DNA from 4 places in the Pseudomonas sp. P108 genome. Region 1 is predicted to be linked to each of the others. Evidence: predicted binding sites of a transcription regulator. Region 1 holds the regulator's gene; each other region holds the start of a gene.

Region 1 (8,064 bases):
CGTGTCTGTGGCGATAATTTGCACGGTGCCGTCAGCGTCACCCAGTTGGTCGACATCCAGCACGTTGTTCAGCGTTTCCTTGAGCAACGGCGCGATCAGCCGGGTCGCATCAACGGCCACTACCACACGCTGTTCGGGGCTCCAGTCCTCGGAACGGTTGAAGACCTTGTCGTACACCTCGAACACCACGGCTACGCCGGGAAACTCTGCATCACCGGCGTCGGTGATGAAGTCTTTTTCGATTTTCACGATGATCGGCGTCTTGCCTTCGGCCTGTTCCTGAGTCAGCGGTTCACTGAGCACGAAGATCCCGCCCCAACTCACGCGACAAATATCGCCGGCTGCGGCGTAGGGATAGGGGGGTGTGCCGTCGGCCTTGCCAATGCTGATCTTCACGCCTTTTTCCGCAATCTCCTTGTCGATGCCACCGTCAAGAATGTCTTGGGGAATGATCATGATCAGCTTGGAATGCCCGCCGTCACCGTTTTCGTCATGGCCGCCCGGGCGCGTCAGCTTGACCAGCACCTGCATGACTTCAGACGGTTGATCCGTGCCGCCCAACGGCTTGACGACATAGGACACCGCGAACTGACCATCGACCATGTGCCGGGAAGGCACGAACATGCGCAATTGCGTGCCGACCTCATCCTTGAGGACGGTCTTGCCCCCCGCGTCCAGCCCGGTGCCCCAAAAGATCGTCAACCTGTCGCCGCTCGCCATATTCCCCCATGGTCCGGCCTGGCACTGCAGGCCATGCAGGGGAAAGTTGCCCAGCGCGGCGGCGATGTTGATGCCCCAGATATCGGGATCCGTCGACACCGGGTCCTTGCTGCGACCCGGGATGCCGAGTTCCGCGAGTAGCAGGGGTTTGTTGGGGCTGGCCATGGCAACGACTCCGGGCGGGAAAGTGACGGAGTGATTGAACGGCTAAAAGCGAGATTGCGCACCTGTCAGATCTGACAGGTGGCGACGAGTGGTCATTGGCGCGAGACTGAAAAGCCAAAGATCGCAAAAGCGGAAAGCGTGGTCTGGCCTGTTTAGCCCGGCAACTCCAGATTATCCATCACCCGATTCACCGCCAGCTCCCCGAGCATGATCAATTGCGCAATCCCCAGCAGCGTCCTGCGCTGCGACGCCGGTATCAGATGGCCGAAGTCATGGGCGATGGTTCTGGCTGAGGCGAGTGTTTCGCTGGCGTCGGCCAGCAGTTCTTCATTTTTGAAGTCGGTGGTGACTGCGTACATTCGGCGGGTTTTGCGTGGCGGTGGGGTGGAGCCGGGTGGGCAGAGGTAGTGATCGAGGGCGCGCTCGGCGGCGTCGTTGAGTTTTTTTGAATCGAGGGATTCGTAGGGGGAGGTGGGGTCGGTTTCGGGTGGGTTGGGTGTTGGTTTGATCATGGTGAAGCTCCTGGAGTCGTTGGAGCTGCCAGCGTTCGCTGCGAGACGAATGAGGGTGGCAGCTATACGCGGGTCGCAGACCGGGACTCTAGAACCGGCAGACCCGAAGGTCTCCCACGTACAGCCGCCATAAGCAAAGCGGATGTTGTGCGTCCAGAGATCGACGGGCTGCGAGACCCGATCGCTGATTCGTCAGCGACCAATTCACAATAGAACCCGACCCCAAGGCGCACAAGCCGGAGGATTCTGGCTTGGCTGTAGGCAATGGCGCAAGGATTTGTAGCCTTGAAGGCGTGTCCTGAAGTGTCTTTTAAACACCAGAGTTTAATAGGCACTTTGTGCTGACTTCACTGGCCCCTTCGCGAGCAGGCTCGCTCCCACATTTGGATTGCATTCCACTCCAATATTTGGAATGCATTTCCCCTGTGGGAGCGAGCCTGCTCGCGAAGGGGGCATCCCGGTCAGCAGAAAATCCACGGTCAAAACCCCTCTGTTTAAATTCCAGGCAAAAGTTGGAAAGCTTCTTGCAGTACCCGCCGTGAGCCCGCTCTGGGCGTCAAAAGTTTGCTTTAAAGGAACGGGGAAAACCGGTGGATCGCTCTCAGTTATTCAACACTGCTCGCACGAATGTTGCCGACCTCAGTCGAGGCAATCTGGGCGTGCCGTTGTTGCTGCTGGTTATGTTGGCAATGATGATGTTGCCGATTCCGCCGTTCCTGCTCGACGTGTTTTTCACCTTCAACATCGCGCTGTCGATCGTCGTCCTGCTGGTCTGCGTGTATGCGCTGCGGCCGCTGGATTTCGCCGTGTTCCCGACGATTCTGCTGGTCGCGACGTTATTGCGGCTGGCGTTGAACGTGGCCTCGACGCGGGTGGTGATGCTCCACGGTCAGGACGGCCACGCCGCTGCCGGTAAGGTGATTCAGGCCTTCGGTGAGGTGGTGATCGGCGGTAACTACGTGGTCGGTATCGTGGTCTTCGCGATCCTGATGATCATCAACTTTGTCGTGGTGACCAAAGGTGCCGGGCGGATTTCCGAGGTGAGCGCGCGTTTCACCCTCGATGCGATGCCCGGCAAACAAATGGCGATCGACGCCGACCTCAACGCCGGTCTGATCGACCAGAACCAGGCCAAGGCACGCCGTCAGGAAGTCGCCCAAGAGGCCGAGTTCTACGGTTCGATGGACGGTGCCAGTAAGTTCGTCCGTGGTGACGCCATCGCTGGCCTGCTGATTCTGTTCATCAACCTCATCGGCGGCATGGCCGTCGGTATCTTCCAGCACAACATGAGCTTCGGCGATGCGGGCAAGGTTTACGCCTTGCTGACCATCGGTGACGGTTTAGTGGCGCAATTGCCATCACTGTTGTTATCGACAGCGGCAGCGATCATGGTGACCCGTGCTTCCGGTTCGGAAGACATGGGCAAACAGATCAATCGCCAGATGTTCGCCTCGCCGAAAGCGCTGGCAGTGGCGGCCGGTCTGATGGCGGTCATGGGTCTAGTGCCGGGCATGCCGCACTTCTCGTTCCTGACCATGGCCGCGCTGGCTGCGGGCGGCGCGTACCTGTTCTGGAAGAAGCAGAACGTGGCCAAGGTCGTAGCGCTGGAAGAGGTCAAGCGCCAGCAGGAACTGCTGCCGTCGCCGGCTCGCGCCATGGAAACCAAGGAGCTGGGCTGGGACGACGTGACGCCAATCGACATGATCGGTCTGGAAGTCGGTTATCGCCTGATCCCGCTGGTGGATCGCAACCAGGGCGGGCAGTTGCTGGCGCGGATCAAGGGTGTGCGCAAGAAACTCTCGCAGGATCTGGGCTTCCTCATGCCGACCGTGCACATCCGCGACAACCTCGATCTGGCGCCAAGCGCCTATCGCCTGACCCTGATGGGGGTGATCCTCGCCGAAGCGGAGATCTATCCGGATCGTGAACTGGCGATCAACCCGGGTCAGGTCTACGGCACGCTCAACGGTATCAACGCCAAAGATCCGGCTTTCGGCCTGGAAGCGGTGTGGATCGAAATCAGCCAGCGCGCGCAGGCACAATCGCTCGGTTACACCGTGGTCGACGCCAGCACCGTGGTTGCGACGCACTTGAACCAGATTCTGTACAAGCACTCCAGTGAGCTGATCGGCCACGAAGAAGTGCAGCAACTCATGCAATTGCTGGCCAAAAGCTCGCCGAAACTGGCAGAAGAGCTGGTGCCGGGCGTGGTCACGTTGTCGCAGTTGCTCAAAGTGCTGCAAGCGCTGCTCGCTGAACACGTACCGGTGCGCGATATCCGCAGCATTGCCGAAGCCATCGCCAACAACGCCGCGAAGAGTCAAGATACCGCCGCGTTGGTGGCCGCTGTGCGGGTCGGCGTATCGCGCGCCATCGTCCAAAGCATTGTAGGCACTGAGTCCGAGCTGCCTGTGATCACCTTGGAACCAAGGTTGGAACAAATATTGCTCAATAGTCTGCAGAAGGCAGGACAAGGCTCGGAAGAGGGCGTTCTGCTGGAGCCAAGCATGGCCGAGAAGCTGCAGCGCTCGCTCATCGAAGCGGCGCAGCGTCAGGAAATGCAAGGTCAGCCGGTGATCCTGTTGGTCGCTGGCCCGATCCGCGCGATGCTCTCGCGCTTTGGCCGCCTCGCAGTCCCTGGGCTGCATGTGCTGGCCTACCAGGAAATACCGGACAACAAGCAAGTGACCATCGTTGCGACAGTAGGGCCCAACGGCTGAGGTAGTGGTTTATGCAAGTTAAGCGTTTCTTTGCCGCCGATATGCGTCAGGCCATGAAGCTGGTTCGTGATGAGCTGGGCGCTGATGCCGCCATCATTGGCAACCGCCGCATTGCTGGCGGTGTCGAGCTGACGGCGGCACTGGATTACAAATTGTCGGCGCTGGCGCCACGGGTTCCGAACATGGAACTCGAAGACGAGCTGCGCAAGACCCAGTCGCGCATCGTCACCGCCCAGGCCGAACTGAGCCTGCGTGGCGAAGCCGACGGCAACAGCAATCGCCAGATCTTCGCCGGGCTGCCGTTGACCGCTGGCCTGCCGCTGACTGCCGCTGAACCGCTGAGCGAGCCGACTTACGCTGCTCCAGCGCGTCCGGCCCCGGCGCCTGCGCAGTCTTCTGGCGGCGTTGATCCGCGTGCACTGGATTCGATGCGCTTTGAATTGAACAGCCTGCGTGAGCTGATGGAAGTTCAGCTCGGCACCCTGGCCTGGAATCAGTTGCAAGGCAGCCGTCCGGCGCAAGCCAACCTGTATCGCCGTCTGCAACGTATCGGTCTGTCCGGCCCGTTGTCGCGCGATCTGCTGGCGATGATCACTGACATCGAAGAGCCGCGTCAGGCCTGGCGCATGCTGCTTGCGCACCTGGCGCGGATGATTGCCGTACCGGAAGTCGAGCCGCTGGAAGAGGGCGGTGTGATTGCCATGGTCGGCCCGGCCGGCATGGGCAAGACCACCACGCTGGCCAAGCTGGCCGCGCGTTATGTGCTGAAATACGGCGCGCAGAATGTCGCGCTGGTGAGCATGGACAGCTTCCGCATCGGTGCGCAGGAACAGCTGAAGACGCTGGGCCGCATTCTCAATGTGCCGGTGACTCACGTCGATCCGGGCCAATCGCTGGTGCAAGCGCTGGATCCACTGCTGCGCAAACGCGTGGTATTGATCGATACTGCCGGCCTGCAAGCCAGTGATCCGGCCCTGCGCATGCAGCTCGAAAGTCTGGCCGGGCGTGGCATTCGTTCAAAAAATTATCTGGTCTTGGCAACCACCAGCCAGAAACAGGTTCTAACCGCCGCTTATCACAGTTACAAGCGTTGCGGGCTTGCCGGCTGCATCCTGACTAAACTGGATGAAACGGCCAGCCTTGGCGAAGTGTTGAGCCTGGCGATCAGTCATGAATTGCCGGTCGCGTACCTGACCGATGGCCCACGGATTCCGGATGATTTGCATCTGCCGCGCCGTCATCAACTGGTCAGCCGCGCCGTCAGCGTGCAAATGCAGGAAGAACCCAGCGAAGAAGCCATGGCTGACATGTTCGCTGATATCTATCACAGCCCGACCAAGCAGGTAGGCTGAGGTATTCATGAACAGTTTTTGTACCTACATCGATGGTCTGCCATGCATTGTTCCGGTTGTGAACGCGCAGCCAGTAATGTGGCCTCCGTCTATGCAAGACAAGGTAAAGAAATAACATGGGCAGCATGCATCCCGTACAGGTGATCGCGGTGACCGGCGGCAAAGGTGGCGTCGGCAAGACTAACGTGTCAGTGAACTTGTCTCTGGCGCTGGCAGAGCTTGGCCGTCGGGTCATGCTGCTGGACGCCGATCTGGGACTGGCGAACGTCGACGTTTTGTTGGGTCTGACCCCTAAACGCACATTGGCCGACGTGATCGAAGGCCGCTGCGAATTGCGCGACGTGCTGTTGCAAGGCCCCGGTGGCATTCGCATCGTCCCGGCCGCGTCCGGCACGCAGAGCATGGTGCACCTGAGCCCGGCGCAACATGCCGGTCTGATTCAGGCGTTCAGCGACATCGGCGACAATCTCGACGTACTGGTGATCGACACCGCTGCGGGTATTGGTGACTCGGTAGTCAGTTTCGTACGCGCAGCGCAAGAAGTGTTGCTGGTGGTCTGCGACGAGCCGACCTCGATCACCGACGCCTACGCGCTGATCAAATTGCTCAACCGCGATTACGGCATGAACCGCTTCCGCGTCCTCGCCAACATGGCGCAGAGCCCGCAGGAAGGGCGCAACCTGTTCGCCAAGTTGACCAAGGTCACGGATCGCTTCCTTGACGTGGCCCTACAATACGTCGGCGCCGTGCCTTACGACGAAAGCGTGCGTAAAGCGGTGCAGAAGCAGCGTGCGGTGTACGAAGCCTTCCCGCGTTCCAAGTGCGCACTGGCGTTCAAGGCGATCGCGCAGAAGGTCGACACCTGGCCGCTGCCCGCCAATCCGCGTGGCCACCTTGAGTTTTTCGTCGAGCGCCTCGTGCAGCAAACGGCAGGGCCCGTGCTATGACCGCAAGCGGTATGAACTACTACAAGAAGTCGGCACGTGACGCGCAGTACGAACTGATCGAGCGTTACGCGCCACTGGTCAAACGCATTGCCTACCACTTGCTGGCACGCTTGCCGGCGAGTGTGCAGGTCGAAGACCTGATCCAGGCCGGGATGATCGGCCTGCTCGAAGTCTCGACCAAATATGACGCCAGCAAAGGCGCCAGTTTCGAAACGTACGCGGGCATTCGAATCCGCGGCGCGATGCTCGACGAAGTGCGCAAAGGGGACTGGGCGCCACGCTCGGTTCACCGCAATACCCGTATGGTCAGCGACGCAATTCGCTCAATTGAAGCTAAAACCGGCCGTGATGCTAAAGATCACGAGGTTGCGGCCGAACTCCAATTGAGTCTCGACGATTACTACGGGATTTTGAATGACACCTTGGGCAGCCGCCTGTTCAGTTTCGACGACCTGCTGCAGGACGGCGAACACGAAGGGCTGCACGAGGATGGCGCGAGTGCTCATCTTGAGCCGTCACGCGATCTGGAAGATGAACGTTTCCAGGCTGCGTTGGCGGACGCGATTGCCAATTTGCCGGAGCGTGAGCGACTGGTGTTGGCGCTGTACTACGACGAAGAGCTGAACCTCAAGGAGATCGGTGAAGTCCTTGGCGTCAGTGAATCGCGGGTCAGCCAGTTACACAGCCAGTGCGCGGCCCGTTTGCGGGGGCGTTTGGGGGAGTGGCGAGCGCGCTGAAGGCAGTGTGGGGACACTGCGAACGAGGCTGGTGCGGTGATGAACGGCACCGGTCTTGCTCTGTTGTGCTCCAGACAGTCTTCGAGTGCTGCGCCGATTGATTGAAGTGGCGCGTCCAGGTGCTGGGCGCGTTTAAGACTGCTTGGAGGTCGAATTGAACAAAGACATGAAAATCCTCATCGTTGATGACTTCTCAACGATGCGGCGGATCATCAAGAACCTGCTGCGTGATCTTGGGTTCACCAACACCGTCGAGGCTGACGATGGCGTCACTGCCATTCCGGTGCTCAACAGCGGCAGCATCGACTTTCTGGTAACGGACTGGAACATGCCGGGCATGACCGGTATCGACCTGCTGCGTCACGTGCGTGCCGATGAAAAACTCAAGCACTTGCCGGTGTTGATGGTGACGGCTGAAGCCAAGCGCGAGCAGATCATTGAAGCCGCTCAGGCCGGTGTAAACGGCTACGTAGTCAAACCTTTCACGGCTCAGGCGTTGAAAGACAAAATCGAGAAGATTTTCGAACGCATCGGCTGATGAACGCGCGGGGGAGCTATGGAGCATAACGAATCTTCACAGGGCGATTTCGAGTCGACCCTGAAAAAACACGCGGTCGAACTGGTCGAAAGCCTTGAAAAAGGCAGGTTCGGTGACGCTGTGCAACTGATCCATGAGCTCAATCAGACCCGTGACCGTGGCCTGTACCAGGAAGTGGGCAAGCTCACACGTGAACTGCACAGTGCGATCGTCAACTTCCAGATCGACCCGAACATGCCGCAGGCCGAGGAAGTGTCGCAAATCACCGACGCCACCGAACGCCTGGGCTATGTGGTCAAGCTGACAGAGGCCGCGGCCAACCGCACCATGGATCTGGTGGAAAGCGCCACGCCGGTGGTCAACAGTCTGGCTG
Region 2 (8,064 bases), 3.2 Mb from region 1:
TGGGGTGAGGGGCTTTTGAGCTCATATCCAATGAATCCACAATCGACTCGGTCTCTCAGGTCGATGTCTGACGCAAGACACCTCGGTCGACCCCCTCTCCTCCGGGAGAGGGCTGGGGTGAGGGTGGCTCGATCTTCAACCCTTATTCCAGCATCTTGCTCAACAACCAACTCCCCGCCGGCCCCGGCGGATACAGCCGCGACCACAACGCATCGACAAACACCGGTTTCGGCCAGCCGCGCACTTTCAACTCCACCAACAGATCATTGCCGAAGCGCTGCGCCAGCCAACGCGGCAACGGCGCCCAGCCAAAACCTTTTTCGGCCATTTCCAGCAGCATCAGATAACTCGGTGCCGACCACACCCGACCTTTGCCGCGACTGTCATACGGATTGACGATGGTCGCCAGACGCAATTCGCGGTGCTGCTCCAGCACATGCTGATCAATGTGATCAAGCTTCGCCAGCGGATGCTCACGACTGACGAACAAGGCAATTTCGGTGCGCTCGGCCACGGTCGAGGTGACCAGATCCGGCGGGTAGCTCTCTTGCATTTCGGCGAATGCCAGATGCGCACGACCACGCTGGACCAACTCGACGAGGTCATCGCATTCAGCGATCAGACATTCCAGTTCCAGATCCGGATAACGCTGCTCAAACCCCACCAACGCCGCTTCAAAACGGTCCGACTGATAGGTATCGGAAATCGCCACCGTCAGCTTCGGTTCGACGCCTTGGGACAACTGCCGCGCAGTCATTTCCATGCGACTGCTGGCCGCCAGAATCGCCTCGGCGCGTTGCAGCATCACATGCCCGGCGGGAGTCAGCGTCGGTTTGCGGCTGCTGCGATCGAACAACTGCAGATCCAGATCAATCTCCAGGCTGGCCACCGCCGCGCTGATGGTTGATTGACTGCGCCCGAGCTTGCGCGCCGCTGCCGAAAACGAACCTTGCGTGGCAGCCTGGACAAACGCCAACAGCACTTCTTGCGAGATCATCAACTATCGCCTTGATCGATGGTTATTGATTATGAAGTATCGGTTTTAGGATGGATCATGGCAACCATCTTCACTCAAGGACTCGGGCTATGACTGCCAATAAATCCATCACTGAACGTATTTTTCAGGCCATCGGTTTCGAACTGCTGGCGATTCTGATCTGCACCCCGTTGCTGGCGTGGATCATGCAAAAACCGATGCTTGAAATGGGCGCGGTGACGGTGTTGATTGCCATGCTCGCGTTGGGTTGGAACGTGGTGTTCAACCGCTTCTTCGATCGCCTGCTGGCGCGTATGAACGTTGCGCACAATGCCTGGGTACGGGTGGTGCACGCACTGCTGTTCGAGGGTGGTTTGATCGTGATGGGCGTGCCGTTGATTGCCTGGTGGCTGTCGGTCAGCCTGTGGCAGGCGTTTTTGCTCGACATCGGCGTGTTGCTGTTTTTCCTGCCGTACACCTACGTGTATCACTGGGGCTATGACGTAGTGCGTGAGCGCTTCATGACCCGCGACGCCTGCCAAGGCTAACACCACCCCGTGTAGGAGCTGCCGAAGGCTGCGATCTTTTGCTCTTGATTTTTAAGCGCAAGATCAAAAGATCGCAGCCTTCGGCAGCTCCCACAAGGGAAAGTATTTCAGCGTTAGTTAGAGGAACATACCGCCGGATGCCTCAACACGCTGGCCATTGATCCACTGTCCACCCGGCGACAGCAGCAGCGCCAACGCTCCGCCAATATCATCCGGCTGACCGGCTCGGCCCAGCGCGGTGTTGCTGGCGACCATCGCATTCAGCGCCGAGTTGTCGCGTACTGCGCCACCACCGAAGTCAGTTTCGATGGCGCCCGGAGCAAGAATGTTTACGCCAATCTGCCGCGCACCCAGCTCCTTGGCCTGATAACGGGTCAGCACTTCCATCGCGCCTTTCATCGCCGCATAAGCGCCGTAACCCGGCAAGCTGAAGCGGGTCAAGCCGCTGGAAATATTGATGATGCGTCCGCCGTCGTTAATCAGTGGCAGCAACTGCTGGGTCAGAAAGAACGGCCCTTTCAACTGGATGTTCATCAGCAGATCGAACTGCTCCGGCGTGGTTTCGGCGAACAGCGCGTGCACGCCAATGCCGGCATTGTTGATCAGGAAATCAAAGCGTTGTCGTTTGAAGGTTTCCTGCAACGCGTGCTCAACCTGCGCACCGAAACCGGCAAAACTCTCGCTGCGGCTGACATCCAGTTGCAGCATCACGGCTTTGCCGCCGAATTTTTCCAGTTCAAGCACCAGCGCCTGGGCTTCATCGGCGCGGCTGTTGTAGGTGCCGATGATGTCGATGCCTTGAGCAGCGAGGTGCAGCGCTGCGTTTTTGCCCAGGCCACGACTGGCGCCAGTGATCAATGCGATTTTGCGGTTCATGGAAGCTTCCTCGATTGCGGTGAGTGGTGATGGGACTCAGTTTATTTATCCGCCCTAAGGTGATAAACAGAACTAAGCCGGAATCACTGATCGGATTAGCCGAACAATCGACAGGTGCCTCATGAACAAGTTGGAACTGCTGCGCACCTTCGTGCGGGTCAGCGAACTGTCGAGTTTTACCCTCGCCGGGGAAAATCTCGGCCTGCCACGCTCCACCGTGTCGGAACATGTGCAGGCGCTGGAAGCGTTACTCGGCACGCGCCTGCTGCAACGCACCACACGCAAAGTACAGGCGACGCAGGACGGTCTGGTGCTGTACGAACGCAGCAAGGATCTGCTCTCGCACATGGATGAGATCGAAGGCTTGTTCCGCCAGGACGAGGCGTCGCTGACCGGGCGCATTCGTGTCGACCTGCCGAACATTCTCGCGCGGCGCCTGATCATGCCGCGCTTGCCGCAGTTCATGGATCGCCACCCGAATCTGGAACTGGAAATCAGCAGCACCGACCGCCGCGTCGACTTGCTCAGCGAAGGGTTCGATTGCGTGGTGCGGATTGGCGCGCAGCCGGATCAATCGGTGGTCGCGCGGCACCTCGGTGACTTCCCCATGGTCAATTGCGCCAGCCCCGCGTACCTCGAGCGCTACGGCGTGCCGGAGTCGCTGGAAGATCTCGCGCAGCATCGACTGGTGCATTACGTCGGCGTATTGGGTTCGCGTTCGGAAGGGTTCGTGTACGAGGAGGGCGGTCAGGTTAAACGCTTGCCGATGGCTGGCAGCATTACGGTCAACAGCACTGACGCTTACGAGGCGGCGTGCCTCGGCGGTTTTGGTCTGACGCAGGTACCGCGAACCGGCATGCAGCCGCATCTGGAAAACGGCGAACTGGTGACCGTGTTGCCGCAGTTCACTGCGCCGGCGATGGGGATTTCATTGTTGTATGCGCGGCAGCGGCATTTGCCCTTGCGAGTGCGGGTGTTCATGGATTGGCTGGGCGATCTGATCCGCTCGGCGCTCTAACCCTGAACACCGGTCAAAACTGTAGGAGTGAGCCTGCTCGCGATAGCGGTGTGTCAGTTTAATCAATGTTGACTGATACACCGCTATCGCGAGCAGGCTCACTCCTACAGGGGACTTTCTTCGGTCAGAAGATCTGGGTGAACAGCCAATAGAGGCTGCCTGACAACAGGATCGCCGCCGGTAGGGTCAGCACCCACGCCATCAGCAGATTACGGATGGTCTTCATCTGCAACCCGCCACCGTTGGCAACCATGGTTCCGGCTACACCGGATGACAACACATGCGTCGTCGAAACGGGCAAACCAAACATGTCCGCCGCGCCAATGGTCAACATCGCCACGGTTTCCGCTGAGGCACCTTGCGCATAGGTCAGGTGGGTCTTGCCGATCTTCTCGCCGACCGTCACCACAATCCGCTTCCAGCCAACCATGGTGCCCAACCCGAGCGCGATGGCCACGGCGATCTTCACCCACAGCGGAATAAACCGCGTGGCGTTGTCGATCTGTTGTTTGAACAGTTGCAGTTTGCTGCTGGTGTCGGCGTCGAAATTGCCGACCTTGTTCTTGTCCATCAGGCGAATGCTTTCGCTGGCCAGGTACATGTCGTTACGCACGTTGCCCATGGCTTCGGCCGGGACTTTCGCCAGCGAACCGTAGCCTTTGACTTCTTCACCGATGTGCCCGGTGAGGGCGGCGAGGGCGGGGATCAGTTGTGGCGTGGCGTCCTTGCTGCGCACGTAGTCGGAGAGCACCGCGCGCGGATCGGCCGGCGTCGGCAGCGGCGCACTTTTCACCAGCGCTTGCTGGGTGACTTGTGCCACAGCGGCGAACTGCAACGATTGTTCTTCTGGCATCGTGCGGTTCAAGGCATAGGCCATTGGCAGCGTACCGACCAGAATCAACATGATCAGGCCCATGCCTTTCTGGCCGTCGTTGGAGCCGTGGGCGAAGGACACGCCGGTGCAGGTCAGAATCAGCAAACCGCGAATCCACCACGGTGGCGGCGTGTTGCCTTCAGGTGCCTTGTACAGCGAACGATTCTTCACGAAGGCGCGCAGCGCCAGCAGCAACAGTGCCGCACAACCGAAACCCACCAACGGCGAGAGCAGCAACGCATAACCGATCTTGGTCGCCTGCGCCCAATCGACACCGCTGGTGCCGTCGCGGCCGTGCATCAAGGCATTGGCCACGCCGACACCGATGATCGAGCCGATCAGCGTGTGCGATGACGACGCCGGCAAACCCAGCCACCAGGTGCCGAGGTTCCACAGGATCGCCGCAATCAGCAGAGCAAAGATCATCGAAAAACCGGCTGACGAACCGACCTGCAGAATCAACTCCACCGGCAGCAAGGCGATGATGCCGAACGCCACTGCGCCGCTCGAAAGCAGCACGCCGAGAAAGTTGAAGAACCCCGACCAGACCACCGCCACGTTCGGCGGCAACGAGTGGGTGTAAATCACCGTCGCGACGGCGTTGGCGGTGTCGTGGAAACCGTTGACGAACTCGAAACCCAGGGCAATCAGCAACGCCACACCGAGCAGCAGAAACGGCGTCCAGGTGGTGACCACCGTGCCGAGTTCGTGCATGTCGTGCATCAGGCTGTAGGCGGTGAACAGCATCCCCATCGCCAGCACGGCGAAAAAGATCACGTAGGTAAACGGGCTGGTTTTCTTGTCGAGGGCTGGCCTGCCGCTGGCGGCGGACGCGGGGCTGGCGGTCAGGGAGGGAGTAGCCATGGCAGGACAATCCTGAGCGAGGGAAGGAATGTCGCCCATGATCGTTGCAGAATGTTACAGAGAGACTGCGCCATGTCAGTGTTTGGCTGATTAACCCAACCGTCGGTCTTCTGCTCGTTCCCACGCTCTGCGTGGGAATGACGCCCGGGACGCTCCGCGTCCCTGTGACGCAGAGCGTCACTTGATGCATTCCCACGCAGAGCGTGGGAACGAGCGTTCAGGCGTCAGTAATCTCCGCGCTTGCGAAACGCCCAACGCCCGGCAATCACGGTAAACGTCGCCACCAGTGCGACCAATATCCAGAACCCCTCCGGATCCTGCGACAACGGCACCCCGCCCACATTCATCCCGAAAAAACCGGCAATGATGTTGATCGGCAACGCGAGCACAGTCACCACCGTCAGAGTAAACAGCGTACGGTTGCTCTGCTCGTTGAGGTTGGCGGCGATCTCTTCCTGGAGCAGTTTGATCCGCTCACCGAGGGCCGTGAGGTCGTTGATGATCAGCGCAAACTCCTCGGTGGATTTGCGCAGCTCCTTGACGTCTTCCTTCTGCAACCATGGCGGCGGCCGATTAAGCAGACGCAGCAGCGAACCCGGCTCCAGCGCCAGCAGCCGTTGCAAACGCACCAGCACGCGCCGGTTGGCACCCAGTTCGGCGCGGTTGGTCGACAGTCGCGAGGAAAGCAATTCGTCCTCGACCTGATCAACACTCAGGCTGGTCTTGCGCACGATCTGCGTCAGCACTTCGCCTTGATCGCGCAGCAGATGCACAAGCAACTCCGAGGGCGAACGAAAGCGTTCGCCGGCCTTCACCGATGAGCGCAATTTGTCCACCGAGTGCAGCGGTTGCAAGCGCGCACTGACGATCAGTTTGCTGCGCACACAAACCCACAGCGTCGACACGTCCGAAGAGACCATGCTGCTGAGGTTGAACACCACATCGTTGACCACCGCCAGCAACGCCGAATCGACATGCTCGATACGCGTCGAACGCGAGCCTTCGTGCAGCGCCTCGAAAAACTCTTCGGGCAATTGCAGATGACTTTTCATCCAGCGTTCGCACGCCGCATGCGCAAGATTGAGGTGCAGCCAGAGGAATTCGCCCGTGTCGTTGTCGTCCTGCAAACAGCGCAACGCTGTCGCCGAGTCGACTTCGCGGCCCCGTTCGCCGGGCAGGAAACGAAAGCCGTAGAGCAGGCCAAACAGATCAGGATCGCGATGGCTGATATCGAGGCTGTGGTTCATGAAGGCTCGCTGCGAGGAGGGTGCGTCGGTCGCGCAAATGGCAGGTTCACTGAGCCGCATCATCGCAATGTCACATGACATTTATATGACAGCAAGGTGACGTCAAATCAGCGACTTACCGACGGTCGGATTTTCTTCAAGAAGCCCTCTGGCGCGCCGATCACAGGTGCGTTAGGTTGCGCGCCATTTGCCATGAGCCAAGGCTCGCCGACATGGATGTCCGGCAAAATTTCACGCCTTACCGGGCGTGCCTCATCCCTGTCTTGAGTATCTTGCGATGCTGCAAAAATCCCTGAGAGCGCAAATTCTCGCCTTGCTGAGCGGCAGCCTGCTGGCGGTGCTGTTGATTGCGCTGGCCTGTTTTCATTTCCTGTCCAACGGCGTGCAAAGCTACAGCCAATTGATCGCCGGTCCCCTGCACACCTCGCAACTGATCGACGAAGCCAACCTGCAATTCAAGGTGCAGGTGCAGGAGTGGAAAAACGTCCTGCTGCGCGGCAAGCAACCGGCGGATCTGGCCAAGTATTGGGGGCAGTTCGAAGATCGTCAGCGCGATGTGCAGAAGATCCTTGGTGAACTGGCCGGCCAGAAAGGCATAGAGCCCAGCCTGAAATCGCGCATTGAACGTTTGCGTGAAGAACACCGCCAGTTGGGTAGCGCTTATCAGAAGGGACGTGATGCCTACGTGGTTGCTGGTGGTGATCCGACGGTGGGTGACGCGGCGGTCAAAGGCGTTGACCGTGCCGCCAGTGATCAGATGAGCGAACTGGTCGCCGAGTTGCGCAAGCAAGGCACCGCGCAGTCGGCGCTGATCAGTGCCGAGGCTGATCGCACCGTATGGCTGGGGCTGCTGGTGATGCTCGCGTCGGGTCTGCTGATCGGTTTGTTGAGCCTGTGGCTGGTCAACCGCAACCTGGTCGAGCCGATTCGCAAACTCATCGATTACGTCACGCAGTTGAGCCGCGGCAGACTGGCTGAACGTGTGGTCAGCGACCGTCAGGATGAACTGGGCAACCTCGCCGCAGCCGCCAACACCTTGCGCGATTTCCTCGCCGAAACCTTCACTCGTCTGCAGCGCAGTGCCAGTGATCTGGACAGCGCCAGCGGCGAGTTGAACGCGATCGCCACGACCATGGCCGGCGGCACCAACGAGCAGTTCAACCGCACCGATCAGGTGGCCACGGCGATGAACGAAATGTCCGCCACCGCCCAAGAAGTGGCGCGTCACGCCGCTGATGCTGCGCGCGCGGCCGACGATGCCGACCAGTCCGCCCAACAGGGTGAAAAGGTCATGCAGAGCACTATCCATTCGATCACGCAGATGCGCGGCGAAATCGCCAACACCGCTACGGTGATCCGACGTCTGGAAGCTGACAGCGGCCGAATCGGTAAAGTACTGGAAGTGATTCGCGGCATCGCCGAGCAGACCAACCTGCTGGCGCTCAACGCTGCGATCGAAGCGGCGCGCGCCGGTGAGGCCGGGCGTGGTTTCGCCGTGGTTGCCGATGAAGTGCGCAACCTCGCGCAGCGCACGGCGGAGTCGATCATCGAGATCAACCAGATCATTCAGAGCGTGCAGACCGGTGCGGTGGACGCGGCGCAAGCCATCGACAGCGGCCAGACGCGCAGTGACGAAAGCGTTGAACAGGTGACCCAGGCCG
Region 3 (8,064 bases), 1.7 Mb from region 1:
GATGGTCGAAACGTAGAATTCTGGTTTGATTGTGGCCTGTTGCACCTGCATCGAGGCAGACGCTCCGATCAGGTCTCCGCTGGCGTTGCGCCAGGTACTGCTCATGACAATGCCGAAGCTGATAATCCGCCCCGGCATGACATAACGACCACGCAGCTCGGCGAGCTCCTGGTCCTTGATTTCTATGGGTTTGAATCCTGCATTGGCATAGCCTGACGCACTCGCTGCCAGGCAGGCGGCGGCCAGCCAGTATGAGGTTTTCATCTGCTGCTCCCGGGACATCCAGTCCCATTTTCTATAATCGGCGATTAAAAGAAGTCGCTCTGAATGAACCCGAAATCCATCAATTCAGCATCTTTGACCGGGTTGAAACCATCCAGCTTGTTCTTGGCCGTCAAGGGCACCGGAGGGCTGCGCAAGGCGTTGGCCTTGTCATATCCGGGACCGACGATGGCGAAGACAATGCCGTTCCAACCTTTGACAAAGTCATCATGTTTGTAGCGTTTATGGCCGAGCACCGGGTCTCCGATGTAAACCCAGTCCTTGTCCGAACGCTGCAACACGACGAAATGCTTGTAGCCGCGAATTTCCATCAGTACCACCACCGGGATCGTTACCGCTTCGAGCTTTTCCGGTGGAATCTTGTAACCCCTGGCGCGCATGCCGATGCTTTCTATGTAGCGTTTCATGTCGAGCATGGAAAAACCTTGAGTACGAACAAGGTCCTGGTCAGCGTTGACCAGCATGCCTTTGATGATGTGCTCCTCATCGACGTCGAGCCAATAGGCCTGGCGTAATACCGTTGCCAGTGCAGCAGCGCCGCAGCTGAAATCGGTTTTCTGTTCGACGATGTCGGCAAACTTGCGCTCACGGATGCTCTGCACGTTTTTGTAGACGAGCGTGCCACCCGGCAGGGCAGCCACGGGCATCTGACCGGCCTGAGTCAGGCCACAGACGAAAAGCAGAGCGAGGAGGGCAGTCTTACGCATGATCGATACGCCTTTGCGGACTGAGGAAAAGCCCCGTTTCCGGGGCTTTCGTTCGATCGCGATTACAGGCAGGCTCTGCAGCCAGCAGCGATGGACAGCGAGTTGCTTTGTTGGTTGCCCACACCCGCCGAGACGTTGGCTCCGCCGTTGCCGGAGAAGTTGTTCATCGAGTTGGTCATGTTGGCATTGTTGACCACAGGGGCTTTCCAGCCGTCTTTGGTCATCACTTGCTGAGTGGTTACGCCAGCGAGGCCAAAGGTACCCACGGCTTCGAACTTGGCTTTCTGGTCATCGTTGCCGCCGTGGCCGCCGCCACGATTGCCATAACCGCCGTGGTGGTCATCATCTTCGATGGTTGCAGTGCCTTTGGCTTTGAACACGCCAGCAGCGGCATAAGTGCCGGTGAGGGTGTCGGTTTTGTAGGCCTGCACGCCTTTGTTTTCTACAACCAGGCCAGTGGAAGACTGGTTGGCAGAAGCAGCAGCCTGAGCTACGCGGCCACCGGATACGGCGATCGCCAGGTTGTTTTTCTGCTGGTTGAAGTTGCCGGCAGTGACGTTGATGCCGATGTTGCCGGAACCATTGTTGCCTGCGTTGTTGAGCGTAGCGTTGTTGAAGGTGGACGAGTTTTTCACATAGTTGTTGTTGTTGACTTGAGTTGCACTCGAAGCAGCAACAGCGTTACCGAAGATGAAGCTTTCGTCAGCTGTGGCCAGCGCAGCAGCGTTGTCCTGCTGGTTGCCGTCGCCGGCTGCAACGTTGGCGCCCATGTTGCCGTTGGAACCGTTGAGCGAATCACTGGCATTAGCGTTGTTCAGAGTGCCCTGGTTTTTCACCACGTTGCCGTCGCTGTCTTGCACGTCAAGCACAGCGGCACCAGCGCCTGCGGTGATTTGCAGCAGTTGTTCCAGGGTTGGGCCTTTAGGCTGGTTATTACCATGGCCGTTACCGTGACCATTACCGTGACCATTACCATGATCGTCATCACGACCGCCTGCCTGTGCTGCGATTGCCATCACTGCTGCAAGTGCGAAAACCAGTGGTTTGAGAGCCATTGTAGGTTTCATGGTGTTTCTCCATCGTGCTTATTAGTTGGTTAAGTGTTGGTACTTTCTAATTGCACTGCTTTTGTTGTTTGGGTCAGTCAGCGACCCGGATGCTCAGGGTGTTAGCCATTCGGTTCCCCACCCCGGCACTCTGGTTCACCTGGATTACCCCGCGGCTGCCGGTGAAGGCCTGATCACTTGTCGTGACCTGGCGACTGCCGGGTGAGGTACCAGTTGCTCCTGAGCTCGGTAAAAGCGCCACGTTCTGTTGCGAAAGGGCACTGTCGTCAACGCTCTGCGGGGCAGCACTGATGCTGACGCGCGTCACATTGGCCATCTGGTTGTTGGCCCCGGCACCCTGGTTCACGCCCAGGATCCCGTTGCCATTGCTGAAAGAGGTGCCGCCGATGGTTGCGCTGGCGTCCATCGAGCGCGAGGCAGGTGTATCGATTTTCTGCATGACGCTGGTAGTGGCGTGGGATTCGGTGCCGATCGCCACAGCCTTGACGTTGGCCTGTTGCATTTGATCGCCAGCCGCCTGGTTGACGTTGAAATTGCCGCGGTACTGAACCCCGGAATCTTGAATGTTGGCCTTGTTCACTGAACCAGGTTCAGCAGCCATGGCAGTGGTGCAACCGAGCAGGGCAAGCAGAAGGAGTGAACGATTCATCTCATTGGCCTCCGGCCATGCGGGTCAATGGCGCAAGGCCGGAACTCATGGCGCGGTTGATCGTGCCGGAAATCGCGCCACCGGAACCGCCGCCGTGTCCTGCGCTCATGCCGGGCATGCCATTGGGATTGGTGACGGTATTGAGGCCTGGCAGATTGCTGCCGGCCTGGACATTGTTGACGGTGCGGAACGCGCTGCCGCTGGCGACACCGGCGAAGTCGCCGTCGCTCAATTCGGTGCTGTTCATGGTGGAGTTGATGCGTGCGGACGGATTGGCATTGACGGTGGTCGGGTAGGGGTCTTTGCCGCCATTGCGACCAATCGGGATCGGCTGGACATCGCGGTTGAGGACGATGACGCCATTGCCTTCTGCGTGGACATTGAAACTGAGCAATGTGCTGGCTGCTGATCCGATCAGCAGAAGGCAGGTCAAACCTTTTTGGATATTCCCCACGGCTGCAATTCCTTCTTCAGTGGGCTGGCCCGAGTCAGCGTTGTGAAGGAGAGAGCGAAAGCTGTGCCGCTTTTTAAATGTCGTTTGGTTTCAGATGCTTGCAAAAATCAGCCGCGCAGCTGATACACACACTGTTTCAGGATTGATACACGCGTGCGCGCGCCGACCTGTCTATTGGCTGAACAAAGCTCTGGAACGAGGGTTTGCGACGATGTGTTTCAACCGTGAAACAACGGCGATGACAAAACAGTGAACAGTGCTGAGACGGGCACTTTGCACCTCACGGAGTGTTTCAGGATCGGACACTTTGCCCCCAAAACAGGGGGGATCATTGGGGAAACTGACCCGTTGGCCGGGTCACTCCGCCAGCAGTTGCTCGACGGCGGCAAAAGCCTGTCGTTGGCGTTCGGCCCAATTGCCCTGAATGATCAGAAAGCGCTGATGGTGGGTTTCCAGCCAGTTTTGCGTGGACTGGTAAAACGCCAGACGCTCGTCCAGATCCGGTTGGCAGCGCTGACCGTCATCGGTCCAGTCGACCTGTTCCGGGGACAAGAGAAGGTGCAGGTCGTAATGCCGGGTCAGCAACTCGGATGCCAACCAGTCCGGGCAGTCACCGAACAGCGTCTGGCTCCACAGCATGTTGCTCAATAAGTGAGTGTCGAGAATCAGCAACGACGGCTGTTGCGCCCGCGCTTCATCTTCCCGTTGCAACTGGCCCCGAGCGATGGCAGGGATGTCGGCCAGGCAGGTGTCACGGGGATTGAGTTCGATAAAGCGGCGCACGTATTCATCCACGCGCACACCGCCAAAGCGTTGTTGCAGGCCCGCCGCCAGCCAGCTCTTGCCGGTGGATTCAGGCCCGGTCAGCACCACGACCTTCATGTGCGCAACGCCGGGTCAGCGCGCCATTCGCGAAAGCCTTGAATGGCCAGCAGAGTGAACAGACCGTACAGCGCAGCGGTCAGGTACAGCCCTTTATAGATGAACAAGCCGACAAAGATCACATCGAGCACAAACCACAACGCCCAGCATTGCAGGCGTTTCTGCGCCATCCACAGTTGCGCAACCAGGCTGAAACCGGTGAGCGCGGCATCGAGCCACGGTTGCGCGGCGTCGGTCCAGTGGGCCATGGCCGCGCCGAGCAGCAGGCTGCCGACCGCGCCAGCACCGAGGCCGATCAGGATAGAGCGTTGATCGAGGCGGGTGACCTCGCGGCCGTCATGCATCGTCCCGGCGCGAGTCCATTGCCACCAGCCATAGACTTGCAATGCGGCGTAAATCACTTGCAGCAACATGTCCGAGTACAGCTTCACTTCGAAGAAGATCCAGCTGTAGAGCAGCACCATGATCAGCCCGATCGGCCAGCACCACGGATTCTGTTTGACCGTCAGCCACACGGCGATCACGCCAAGGGCGGCGGCAAACAGTTCAAGCCCGGACATGGGGGTTCCTTGGGGGAAATTGAGGAGGGGGCGGATTGTACTGCATTGGGCCAAACCCCTCACCCTAACCCTCTCCCGGAGGGAGAGGGGACTGACCAAGTTGGATGTTCGAGATACGCCGACCTGGTCTTTCTGCGTTGAATCCATAATCGACTCGATTTTTCAGGTCGACGTATAGCTTGAGACACCTCGGTCGGCCCCCTCTCCTCGGGGAGAGGGCTGGGGTGAGGGGTGGGCTCACCAGAGTTACACGGGTCAGACGCGGAACTGGCGCAGGAGGGCGTTGAGTTGTTCGCTCAACTGGCCGAGGCGCAGGCTGGCGGCACTCGACTGCTCGGCCGCGATCGCCGTGCTGTGCGAGAGGCCAGCAGCCTGCGTCACGTTCTGATTGATGTCCTCGACCACATGCGCCTGCTGCAACGTAGCGCTGGCAATCGACGCATTCAGGCCATTGAGATTGCGCAGCGCCTGGCCGATGGCATTCAGACTGGCACCGGCCAGCCCGGCTTGTTCAATGGTCAATTGCGACGCCTTGCTGCTGTCACCGATCACCTTCACGGCCGCCTCGGAATGGTTCTGCAGGCGCTCGATCATCGACTGGATTTCCGCTGTCGACTTCTGCGTGCGCTGCGCCAACAAGCGCACTTCATCCGCGACTACGGCAAACCCCCGACCTTGTTCACCGGCACGGGCGGCTTCAATCGCGGCGTTGAGTGCGAGCAGGTTGGTCTGTTCGGCAATCGAGCGGATCACTTCCAGCACGCTACCGATCTGGGTGCTTTCGGCCGCCAGGGTGCGAATCACTTCAACCGCTTGATCGATGGTGCCGGACAGCTTGTCGATCTGCTGCAAGCTGCCGTCGATGTTGATCTGGCCCTGTTGCGCCTGCGCTTCGGCGTCACGCATTTCGGCGGCGGCATGCTCGGCGTTCTTCGCCACATCTTGCACGCCATAGGTCACTTCGTTGATCGCCGTGGCCACCAGTTCCATCTGCTGCGATTGCTGCTGGCTGCGTTGCTGGGCCTGCGAGGCGTCGTTGCCCAGTTCACTGGACGATTGACCCAAGGCGCTGGCCGACACCTGCAAATCGCCGATCACCCGTCGCAGTTTGGCGGTGAAGGCGTTGAAGTGATGCGCAAGCTCGGTGACTTCATCCTTGCCATGGGTATCGAGACTGCGGGTCAGGTCGCTTTCACCACTGGCAATGTTGGCCATGGCGTTCACGGTTTCTTGCAGCGGACGCACAATGCTGCGTGCGATCAGGATCACCAGCAGCGCCATGATCAGCGCAATCGCCAAGCCGATGACCGAAGCCTTGATCATTTGGCCCTGGAATTCCGCCTGCACATCATCGACATAAACCCCGGAGCCAAGCACCCAGCCCCAAGGTTCGAACAGTTTGACGTAGGAAGTCTTGGCCACCGGCTCACTGGCGCCGGGTTTCGGCCAACGGTAGTCGACCATGCCGGCACCTTTGGCCTTGGCGATGGCAACCATTTCGTTGAACACCGCAAAGCCGTCCGGATCGCGGATCGCCGAGAGGTTCTGGCCTTCGAGTTTCGGATTGGTCGGGTGCATGACCATCACGGGCGTGAGGTCGTTGATCCAGAAATAATCGCTCTGGTCGTAGCGCAGGCCGCGAATCGCCGTCAGCGCCTGCTTCTGCGCCGCGTCTTTGCTCAAAGTGCCGGCGGTTTCGAGGTCGTGGTAATAGGTCAGCAGGCCGCTGGCCGTCTGTACCACGTGCTGGGTTTTCTGAGCCTTGGCGTGATACAGGTCGTCGTGGATCTGCTTGAGCATCAACACGCCCAAGGTCAGCAACATGACCACCGCCACAATCAAGATGAGCCACAAGCGTCGGCTGATCGACACACTGCGCAAGCTGTTCATAACGCTGTCACTCCGGATTCTTTTTCTTGTAATAAACGACCGCCAGCATCCAACCACGATTTCGTGAGCGGGCATACGCGACCCAAGTCGTATAACGCGGCAGCGCTATTAAGGCTTGTCTGTTAGGATTTCGGCCCCGCGCGTGAAAACCTGAATCCAAATTGATATTTCACGGAATTTTGACCGTTTCGTGTGGATCCTGTGCGCGCGGAATCGGTACAGCCACAACCAGCTACGCTGATCGCAGTGAACGTAAAAAAATACTATCGGGGCATGCCGGCGCGCATCGCTCTTTGGGGGATTGATGGATCTTTGGACGGCCTTGCAGGCACTGATACTAGGAGTTGTAGAAGGGCTGACGGAGTTTTTGCCCATTTCCAGTACCGGACACCAGATCATTGTTGCCGACTTGCTCGAATTCGGCGGCGAACGAGCCATGGCGTTCAATATCATCATCCAGCTCGGCGCGATTCTCGCGGTGGTCTGGGAGTTTCGACGCAAGATCTTCGATGTGGTCATCGGTTTGCCGACGCAGCCTAGCGCACGGCGTTTTACCGCCAACCTGCTGATCGCGTTTCTGCCCGCGGTGGTGCTGGGCGTGATCTTTGCCGACCTGATCCACGAATACCTGTTCAACCCGATTACCGTTGCGACAGCACTGGTGGTGGGCGGCATCATCATGTTGTGGGCGGAAAAACGTCAGCATGAAGTGCACGCCGAAACGGTCGACGAGATCACCTGGAAAGATGCCTTGAAAGTCGGCTTCGCCCAGTGTCTGGCGATGATTCCTGGCACCTCGCGCTCTGGCTCGACGATCATTGGCGGGTTGCTGTTCGGCCTGTCGCGCAAGACCGCCACCGAGTTTTCGTTCTTCCTCGCCATGCCGACCATGGTCGGTGCGGCGGTTTACTCGGGCTACAAGTACCGCGATCTGTTTGTACCGGCAGACTTCCCGGTGTTCGCCATCGGTTTTGTCACGGCGTTCATCTTCGCCATGATCGCCGTGCGCGGCTTGCTCAAGTTCATCGCCAGCCACAGCTACGCGGCGTTCGCCTGGTATCGGATCGTGTTTGGTCTGGTGATTCTGGCGACGTGGCAGTTTGGCTGGATCGACTGGGCGGCGGCCAAACCATGAGTGATTCCCGCGCACGCCGGCCCGAAGGGCGACCTTCGGGCGGCAACATTCAGCACCTGAAATTGAAACTGCTGGTTCTGCTGATCGTCTGCGCGCTGCCGCTGTTCGGCTCGTTGTCGATGTGGCTGCGCGGGATTTCGCTGGTGCCGCTGGCCGCTTACGGGATCGTCAGTGTGCTGGCGTTCTTCATGTATTGGGCCGATAAGCGCAAGGCGCGCGCCGATGTCTGGCGCACCCCGGAGAACATCCTGCATGCCGTAGAGCTGGCGGGCGGCTGGCCGGGCGCGTTGATCGCCCAGCAAGTGTTCCGGCACAAGACGCGCAAGGTGTCGTTTCAGATTCTGTTCTGGGTGATTGTCGTGCTGCACCAAGTGTTCTGGATCGACCAGTTGTTTCTTGGCTCGAATCTGCTGACGCTGTTCTAAAGAACTGCAAAAA
Region 4 (8,064 bases), 1.3 Mb from region 1:
AAACCGCGATCCTGTCCGGTGGTTTCACCTACTTCGCCAAGCAATTGCAGACCAAGCTCGGCATTGACTACGTGTTTGCCAACGAACTGGAAGTGGTCGATGGCAAGTGCACCGGCGTGGCGATCGAGCCGATTGTCGATGCGCAGCGCAAGGCTGATCTGTTGAAAGAGCTGGCGCACAAGGAAGGTTTGCGTCTGGAGCAGACCATTGCGGTCGGCGACGGCGCGAATGATCTGCCGATGCTGGCAATTGCCGGGCTGGGCGTGGCGTTCCGTGCCAAGCCACTGGTCAAGCAGTCGGCGAAGCAGGCGATCTCGACGTTGGGTCTGGATGGCGTGTTGTATCTGCTGGGCTTCCGTGATCGCGACGGGCAGCTCTGAGTTCTCTATCGCCTGACTTGACCTCTTCGCGAGCAGGCTCGCTCCCACATTGGAATGCATTTCTACAGTGGGAGCGAGCTTGCTCGCGAAGGCCGCACCTCGGTCTATAGCGACTTCCACAGCGAGTCAAAATCCTCCTCGCTCCCGCCATTCTGCGCGGCCTCCAGTGAGCGATAGGCAAACTGATTGAAGCTATGCGTACTCGCCACCCGTCGATCCAGTCCGGCGCGGTGCTCTTCGCCCTGGGTGTTGATCAACACCTTGCTGCCCTCCTGAAACGGCAAGCGCGGTGCCAGCAGGGTCGCCGGCACATCGATCGCACTGATCTCCGGTAACAGTAATCCGCGCAGATATTGACTGTGATCGTCCCGCGAACGCACCAGTTGCAAGCCGCACGGCTGTGCATGTGGCGCCACCAGTTCAATGCCCATTTGCGTGCCGCCGCCGCGCACCTGACGTATCCAGCGAATGACCGCGATGCTCCATCCCTGACTGACACTGTCCTGAATCCCGAGCATTTCGCCGGCCTGCAATTCTGCGGGCACTTCATTTGGCCACGCCAGGCAGTAACCTCCGGGGCTGTGATTGATCACCGGCAGGGCGTAGGTCGGGTAATGCGGTGTGCTGTCGGTGTGGCTTTCATCCTCAAGCAAATGGTCGTACTGAATCTCCTCATAGGGTAAAAACTCCTCAGACTGGCTCTGCGGCGCAGCGTCGAAGGCCTGGCTCCAACTGTCCTTTTCACCTTTGGCGACGGCACGGCTGAAATTCGCCGAGCGCGCTCCGGGATGTTTGAGCAGGTCGCTGAAACTGCGCTCGCCGCCGAGGTAGAAGTGCAGGGCGCTCATGCCGACGCACACGGTCAGATGACCCTGGCCGACGGTGCGCTGAAAACTGCGTTCGGCCGTCTGGCCCCAAGTCGCGTGCAGGTGCTGCAGGGTGTCGAAGCTCAGCCCGGCCGGGACGGGCAAGGGTGTCGAAGTGTCCTGATGCTGCAAATGCGCTTCGATGGCGTTCACCAGCGGCTGTGGATCGAAACCGAGCAACCCGCGCTGTTGCTCGCGACGAAACATGCTGCGGTAGCGCGGGCCTGCATCCAGTTCTGCGCTGATCGCCAACAAGCCTGCGTCCGGGCTGGCGGGATGCAGCTTGAGCAGCGCGCTCCACGGCTCCAGCACTTCGGCGAGCCGGGCGATCTGGTTCTGCCGCAACTGATTGCACCGGGCGCTGCCCAGCAAGAGTGCGGCGATGTAGGTCTGTTCAAGGCTCAATTCTGTGGTGAGGCTGGCCAGGTCGTCGTGCACGCGGCGGTGTTGCAGTTGTAATTCAGCGGCGCTGCGGTACAACTGATGCAGTTCGAACCACAGTTGCTCCGGCGGCGAGCTATACAGCTGCGTGGCGCGCAGCAGTTGGCCTTTGAGTGCATGGGCGGCACGTTGCAGAGCCATACTGACCAGCGCTGCACGATCCTTGCTGTACTTCGGCGCAATCCGCAACACGATCTGTTTGTAGCCGATGGCCAGATGGCTTTGCAGCGCCTGGCACAGGTTGCTGATCTTGCGCGAGCGCTCGTCGAGCATGATCGCCTGATGCAGGAAGTGCCGCTCCAGATGCTGGCAGACGAAATAAACCTCGGGTCGCAGCAACTCAAGCAGGTTGAGACGGTTGTCACTGGGGGTGAGCAGCTGGTTGAGTTCGCCCAGGCCTTGATACAGCAGGCGGGCGGTTTCGCCGATGTTGGCCTTGGGCAGGTCAGCGATCCAGCGCTTGAGATCACGCGGGGAAGCTTCGCAAAACGACAGGCGCGTTTGCGACGGTGTTGGTGCTTGAAGGGACGGCGGGGAGATGGTCTGGCTCATGCCAAAAACCATAGCAGCAAATAACGTAATCTGCGGGAGCGCCTGAGGCGACTCCCGCAGCGGTCAATCAGGCTTTTGGCAGCGCCAGGCCCTGGCCCATCTGCACAGGCGAACCAGCGACCAGTTCTTCAGCCCATTTCACCTGATCCGGCCCAAACAGCACGATGGCGGTCGAACCCAGCTTGAAGCGACCCAGTTCGGCACCTTTTTCCAGATGGATCGGCGCACGCGCGGCTTCGTCATAGCGGAAGGTTTTCAGTTCACGCTTTGGCGGCGTGACCAGACCGGCCCACACGGTTTCGATCGAAGCGACGATCATCGCGCCCACCAGCACCACCGCCATCGGCCCGCGCTCGGTGTCGAAAATGCACGCCACGCGCTCGTTACGGGCGAACAGTTCCGGAACGTTTTCAGCCGTGGTCTGGTTGACCGAGAAAATCCGCCCCGGGATATAGACCATTTCGCGCAGGGTGCCGGCCAGTGGCATGTGCACACGGTGGTAATCCTTTGGCGACAGGTAGATGGTGGCGAAGTCGCCGCCCATGAACGGCGCCGCATTGGCCGCATCACCGCCGAGCAGTTCGAGCACGCTGAAGCTGTGGCCCTTGGCCTGGAACACGCGACCGTGTTCGATCGGGCCAAGCTGGCTGACCGCACCGTCGGCTGGGCTGAGGATCGCGCCCGGGGTTTCGTCCAGCGGACGCGCGCCGTCTTTCAGGGCACGGGTGAAGAAGGCGTTGAAGTGTTCGTAAGCGGTCAGGTCTTCGACCAGCGCTTGCGACATGTCCACCTGATAGCGCTTGGCGAACCACTGGGTGAAGGCATTCTTGAACCAGCGCACGCGGCACTCGGCAACGCAGCCAGCCAGGCGCGACAGCAGGTGATGAGGCAGCAGGTACTGGCTGAGGATAAACAGACGCTCTTTCATTGGTTGTCCTTAAAAAACCTTAAATCTCGACTGGCGTGTCAGGGTGGTTGCCCCATTCGCCCCAGGAACCGGCGTAGCCTTTGACCCGCGGATAACCGAGGGACTTGGCCACCAGATAAGTGAAGCCCGACCGGTGATGGGTCTGGCAGTGGGTAATGATTTCTTTGTCCTTGGTGATCCCGAGGTCTTCGAGAATCTGCGGCATGTCCGTGCGAATGCGCAGTTGACGCGCCTTGTCCATGCCGGCGGTCCATTCGAAGTTGACCGCACCGGGGATGTGCCCGGCCTTGGCGGCCAGTACTTTCTCGCCGGAGTACTCCAGTGGACCGCGCGCATCCCAGATCGCCAGATCGGCAGCACCGAGACGGCTTTGCAGGTATTCGCGGGTGGCGGTCGGCGCTTCGTGCAGGGTCAACGACAATGGGCCGCCAACGGCTGCCGGTACCTGGATCGACATCGGCATGCCATCCGCCAGCCACGCCGGCAGACCACCGTCTATATAGTGGTACTTGTCGTGACCGATCACGTCGAGCAGCCAGATGAAGCGCCCGGCCCAGCCACCGCCTTCGTCGTCATAGACCACGTAGACCGCGTCTTTGCGATGGCCCAATTCACCGAACAGCGCCTCCAGATCAGCTTTGGCCGGCAGCAGGCCCGGCGCCGGCGGCTGGCCGAGCTGAGTGCGTTTCGGGTCGACAAAGCGTGCGCCGGGCAGATGACCTTCGGTATAGCGGGCGGCACTGGTCAGATCCACCAGAATCAGTTCAGGGGATTCGAGGCGCGGGAGCAGGTCGCTCGGCTCGATGACGAGCGGCAAGCCAGAGAAGTCAGACATGTGAGGTCTCCAGAGCACAAAGGGGGGGATTGTAGCGCAGCCTCATCGGGCACGGCTGCTAAAGCTGTGCAGGGCCTTTTCGATGCACTGCGCGGTTTTGCCAAAGGCTTGCACGGTGATGTCAGCGAACGGTCCACCGCCCTGATCGGCGACAACGATCATGATCACCCGGCCATTGTTGACCAGAGAGCGCAGGAATAGATGCTCGCCCCGAAACAGCGTGCGCAGGCTCGGTGGCAGCAGCGCGGAGAACTGCGCGTTGTTGTCCGGGGTAATCCGCACCTGCGCCTGTTGCGCCAACAGCCTTTGCAACACGCTGCTCTGGCTGACGACAAAATTCAGCGCCGCCGCTTCTTTCGGCAGCCCGGCGGTTTGATTCACGCGCAGATTCGACTGCGTGCGATCGGCCATCAGGATCATCACCCGGCGCATCCCGCTGGCGACCAGTGCATCGCGAGCGGCGACGGTCAGGCTCATGGCATTGGTGAAGCGGCTCGGTTCGGCGAGCAGTTCGGCACATTGCTTGCGCCACTGGCCCAGGTCTTCAGCGCTTGGCGCGGCGGCGGGCAGCATGCCGGCCGGCAAACGACGAGTGCCCAATGGCCACAACAACGAAACCGCCGGATGCCACAGATCCGGCATCGCATGCTGGCGCGCGCTGTTCGCGGCTTGCTGGTGCAACTGTTGTTGCACGTCGTCCATCGGGATTTGCAGATAAAGGCTGGTCAGGTATTGCCAGCGTTCGCTGTGCGGACTGTCCCAGGCCTGTTGCGCCGACAGCGCCAGACCATTGGCCAGCAGCACGGTATTGGCCGGTTGATTGAGCCAGCGGCGCAGGGTCGGGTCATCGTCGAGGCGGTTTTGCTGGCGCAGCGGATGTTCGCTGTCGCGAGCAATACGCAACACTTTCACCAGTTCGCGCTGCTCACTGAGCAACAGCTTGTAGCCCTGCTGCACCCAGATCGGCAGATGCCAGGCCTGCACCAAAGCGTCAGCGATTTTCAGCAGGCATACGCCGAACAGTTGCTTTTCGACCACGCGGGCCGATTCGCCCTTGTGGATAACCCGCAGCTCCCACTCTTCAAGCAATTGCGGATACGTCAGCGCCAAGGGCCACAGCGGCGACAGAAACAGCAGGCTGCCCCAATGAATGTCCTGCCACAGCCGCGCCAGGCGACTGGCAAAAAAACCGTTGGCCTGTTGCGTCGCGTGCTGGCTGATCATTTGCAGTTGGCGCAGGGCCTTGGGGATTTGCATCAGCGGTTCGGCGGGCAGGCGCGTCAGCAGCTCTTCGGTGCGGGTGAGGCCCAGACGATTGATCGCTACCTCGAGATTTTCCGCTGGCGTGGCCATGGTGCCGTGGGTGTGACGATTCGCCTCACGGATGATGCTCAAGGCCAGTGCCGGGCTGTCCTGCATCAGGTCGGCGATGTCGCGCAGCGAGCTGCGATTGTCACGGATCGCGCGGCAGACTTTGTCGTGAGCCTCTTGCGGCACGGGCAGTCGCACGCCATCGAGCAACTTTACCCAGCCGTCGAGCGTGGTCGGTTTTGCGTGTGGGACGTTCGTTTCATTAGCCATGTCTGGACGGGATCTTCACTGACTGTAGACGCGCCCGGCATGGGCTAAATTGGCTTTTCGCCTGAACTGGCTATAGTCTGGCGCAGTTTTGCCGATAAGTAGAAGAAGAGATTTTTTAACTTCCGAATATGACCTTGAACCCGACTTAAGTAAGTACTTTCTACCTATGGCTAAAATTATCGGCATCATCGTCGTATTCGCGAGCGTGCTCGGCGGATACGTGCTCTCCCACGGCAAGATTGCCGCCCTGATCCAGCCCTTCGAGGTGTTGATCATCGGTGGTGCTGCACTCGGTGCATTCCTGCAGGCCAACCCCGGCTACATGACGATGCACGTGCTCAAGAAATCCCTGAGCATGTTCAGTTCGCGCTTCAGCCACACGTTCTATCTGGAAGTGCTCGGCCTGATCTACGAGATCCTCAACAAGAGCCGCCGCGAAGGCATGATGGCCATTGAAGGCGACATCGAAGATGCCGCCGCGAGCCCGATTTTCGCCAAGTACCCGGCAGTGCTCAAAGACGAACGCATGACCGCGTTCATCTGCGATTACCTGCGCATCATGTCGTCCGGCAACATGGCCCCGCACGAGCTGGAAGGCTTGTTCGACATGGAACTGTACAGCCTCAAGGAAGACCTCGAGCATCCGTCCCACGCGGTGAACGGCATCGCCGACGCCATGCCCGGGTTCGGTATCGTTGCGGCGGTACTCGGTATCGTGGTGACCATGGCCTCGCTGGGTGAAGGCGATCAGAAGTCCATTGGTCTGCACGTCGGTGCGGCACTGGTCGGTACCTTCTTCGGTATTCTCGCGGCGTACGGTTTCTTCGGCCCGCTGGCGCATTCCCTGGCCCACGATGCCAAGGAAGAGCTGAACGTCTACGAAGCCATCAAGGCTTCGCTGGTGGCTTCGGCTTCCGGCATGCCGCCGTCGCTGGCGGTCGAGTTCGGTCGCAAGGTGCTGTACCCGGCCCACCGTCCAAGCTTTGCCGAGCTGGAACAAGCCGTTCGCGGTCGCTAAGCCATGGAAAATAATCAGCCGATTATCATCAAGCGCGTCAAGCGCATAGCCGGCGGGCATCACGGCGGGGCGTGGAAAATCGCCTTCGCCGACTTCGCCACGGCGATGATGGCGTTCTTCCTGGTGCTGTGGTTGCTGTCCACCGCAACGCCGGAGCAGAAGATCGCCATCGCCGGTTACTTCAAAGACCCGGTCGGCTTTTCCGAAAGCGGCACGCCGTACATCATCGACCTGGGTGGCACACCGACCCTGGCCCCGGAAAATACCCTCAACCCTGAGGTGAAATCCCAGCCGCAACCGGACAAGGTCACCGTCGACACCGAGCAAGTTGAAGGCATGGCCGAAATGGTCGAGAAAGAGCGCCTCGAACTGCTGCTGCAAGAACTGCAGAACAAGGTCGACGAGAACCCGCAACTGCAGAAATTCAAGGATCAGATCCTCTTCGAAATCACGCCGAATGGCTTGCGCATCCAGATCATGGACGCCGAGAACCGGCCGATGTTCGACTCCGGTTCTGCACGCCTGAAGCCGTATTTCGAAGACATCCTGCTGGCCATGGCCGACACCATCAAAGCGGTGCCGAACAAGATCAGCATCAGCGGCCACACCGACGCCAAGCCATACACTGGCACTGGCGATTTCGGTAACTGGGAACTGTCGGCCAACCGGGCCAACGCTGCCCGTCGTGCGCTGATCGCCGGTAGCTATCCGGATGCGCAAGTGGCGCGGGTCGTCGGTTATGCCTCGTCGGCACTGTTCGACAAGGAAAACCCGTTCAACCCGGTCAACCGCCGCATCGACATCGTCGTGCTGACCAAAAAGGCTCAAGCGGCGATCGAAGGTTCGCAAGGTGCCGATCCTGCGAAACCTGCAGATCAAGGTCAGAACGGCGCCGCTCCGGCGACACCGGTTGATCCGAATGCGCTGCCGGCGGACCAGCAGCCGGTGCCGGCGCATGAGTTGCGTGAACGGTTGAATCTGTTTGATGACGCCGCGCCGAAACCGGCGGAACCGGGGAGTGCGGCGCCACCGCCAGCAACCACTGCACCGGCGCCTGCGCCCAAGCAGTAATCGACAAAAAGCCACGGTCACCGTGGCTTTTTTGTTTCTGCCTGCGTCGCAATGACCAGTCGCAGTTTTCGCAATCACGGAAGATCAGTTAATGGAAAGACTCAAAGCCTATTTTCAACGGCATGGCAACGCACCCTTCAAATTTGGCGAGGGGCGGGTCAGTGGCTATATTTCGGCCACCCTCGGGCTGTTGAGCCTGTTGGCGGTGTTCTGTTTCCTGTTTCCCGAGTGGCTGACCACGGCCGAACTGCGCAAGGTCTATGACGAGCAGTTCGCGCGCACCACGCTGTTGCTCGGTCTGGTGCTGTCGTTCAGCCTCGGCACCCTGAATATCCTGCTCAACAAGCGCAAACGTCTGGGGATTACCGGACTGGTGGCGTCGGGGCTGGCGG

Evidence for each region. The regulator FliA, encoded in region 1, starts transcription of late flagellar genes. The targets are predictions, from matches to a motif close to CTAAAGTTTNNNNNNNNNNNGCCGNTAA.
Region 2: the regulator FliA is predicted to act here: its motif matches at 6,539-6,566, upstream of QOM10_RS22345 (methyl-accepting chemotaxis protein).
Region 3: the regulator FliA is predicted to act here: its motif matches at 6,619-6,646, upstream of QOM10_RS15595 (methyl-accepting chemotaxis protein).
Region 4: the regulator FliA is predicted to act here: its motif matches at 5,654-5,681, upstream of motA (flagellar motor stator protein MotA).

Annotation. Positions count from the first base shown of each region.
Region 1 is NZ_CP126691.1:1,883,303-1,891,366, forward strand. Features, by position in the region: gene QOM10_RS08270 (hypothetical protein) at 1-885, opposite strand, end outside; gene QOM10_RS08275 (DUF6124 family protein) at 1,038-1,397, opposite strand; gene flhA (flagellar biosynthesis protein FlhA) at 1,988-4,117, shown strand; gene flhF (flagellar biosynthesis protein FlhF) at 4,129-5,469, shown strand; gene fleN (flagellar synthesis regulator FleN) at 5,586-6,416, shown strand; gene fliA (RNA polymerase sigma factor FliA) at 6,413-7,153, shown strand; gene QOM10_RS08300 (chemotaxis response regulator CheY) at 7,320-7,691, shown strand; gene QOM10_RS08305 (protein phosphatase CheZ) at 7,710-8,064, shown strand, end outside.
Region 2 is NZ_CP126691.1:5,077,236-5,085,299, reverse strand. Features, by position in the region: gene QOM10_RS22375 (LysR family transcriptional regulator) at 143-997, opposite strand; gene QOM10_RS22370 (multidrug/biocide efflux PACE transporter) at 1,087-1,524, shown strand; gene QOM10_RS22365 (SDR family NAD(P)-dependent oxidoreductase) at 1,642-2,400, opposite strand; gene QOM10_RS22360 (LysR family transcriptional regulator) at 2,522-3,418, shown strand; gene QOM10_RS22355 (inorganic phosphate transporter) at 3,543-5,156, opposite strand; gene QOM10_RS22350 (transporter) at 5,381-6,403, opposite strand; gene QOM10_RS22345 (methyl-accepting chemotaxis protein) at 6,681-8,064, shown strand, end outside.
Region 3 is NZ_CP126691.1:3,554,824-3,562,887, reverse strand. Features, by position in the region: gene QOM10_RS15630 (hypothetical protein) at 1-264, opposite strand, end outside; gene QOM10_RS15625 (C39 family peptidase) at 309-989, opposite strand; gene QOM10_RS15620 (heme utilization protein) at 1,052-2,056, opposite strand; gene QOM10_RS15615 (adhesin) at 2,130-2,705, opposite strand; gene QOM10_RS15610 (hypothetical protein) at 2,707-3,159, opposite strand; gene QOM10_RS15605 (AAA family ATPase) at 3,517-4,041, opposite strand; gene pnuC (nicotinamide riboside transporter PnuC) at 4,038-4,601, opposite strand; gene QOM10_RS15595 (methyl-accepting chemotaxis protein) at 4,857-6,491, opposite strand; gene QOM10_RS15590 (undecaprenyl-diphosphate phosphatase) at 6,796-7,626, shown strand; gene QOM10_RS15585 (DUF1294 domain-containing protein) at 7,623-8,051, shown strand.
Region 4 is NZ_CP126691.1:582,889-590,952, forward strand. Features, by position in the region: gene serB (phosphoserine phosphatase SerB) at 1-380, shown strand, start outside; gene QOM10_RS02505 (molecular chaperone) at 485-2,239, opposite strand; gene asd (archaetidylserine decarboxylase) at 2,307-3,167, opposite strand; gene rhdA (thiosulfate sulfurtransferase) at 3,187-4,002, opposite strand; gene QOM10_RS02520 (HDOD domain-containing protein) at 4,045-5,583, opposite strand; gene motA (flagellar motor stator protein MotA) at 5,750-6,601, shown strand; gene motB (flagellar motor protein MotB) at 6,605-7,672, shown strand; gene QOM10_RS02535 (sterol desaturase family protein) at 7,764-8,064, shown strand, end outside.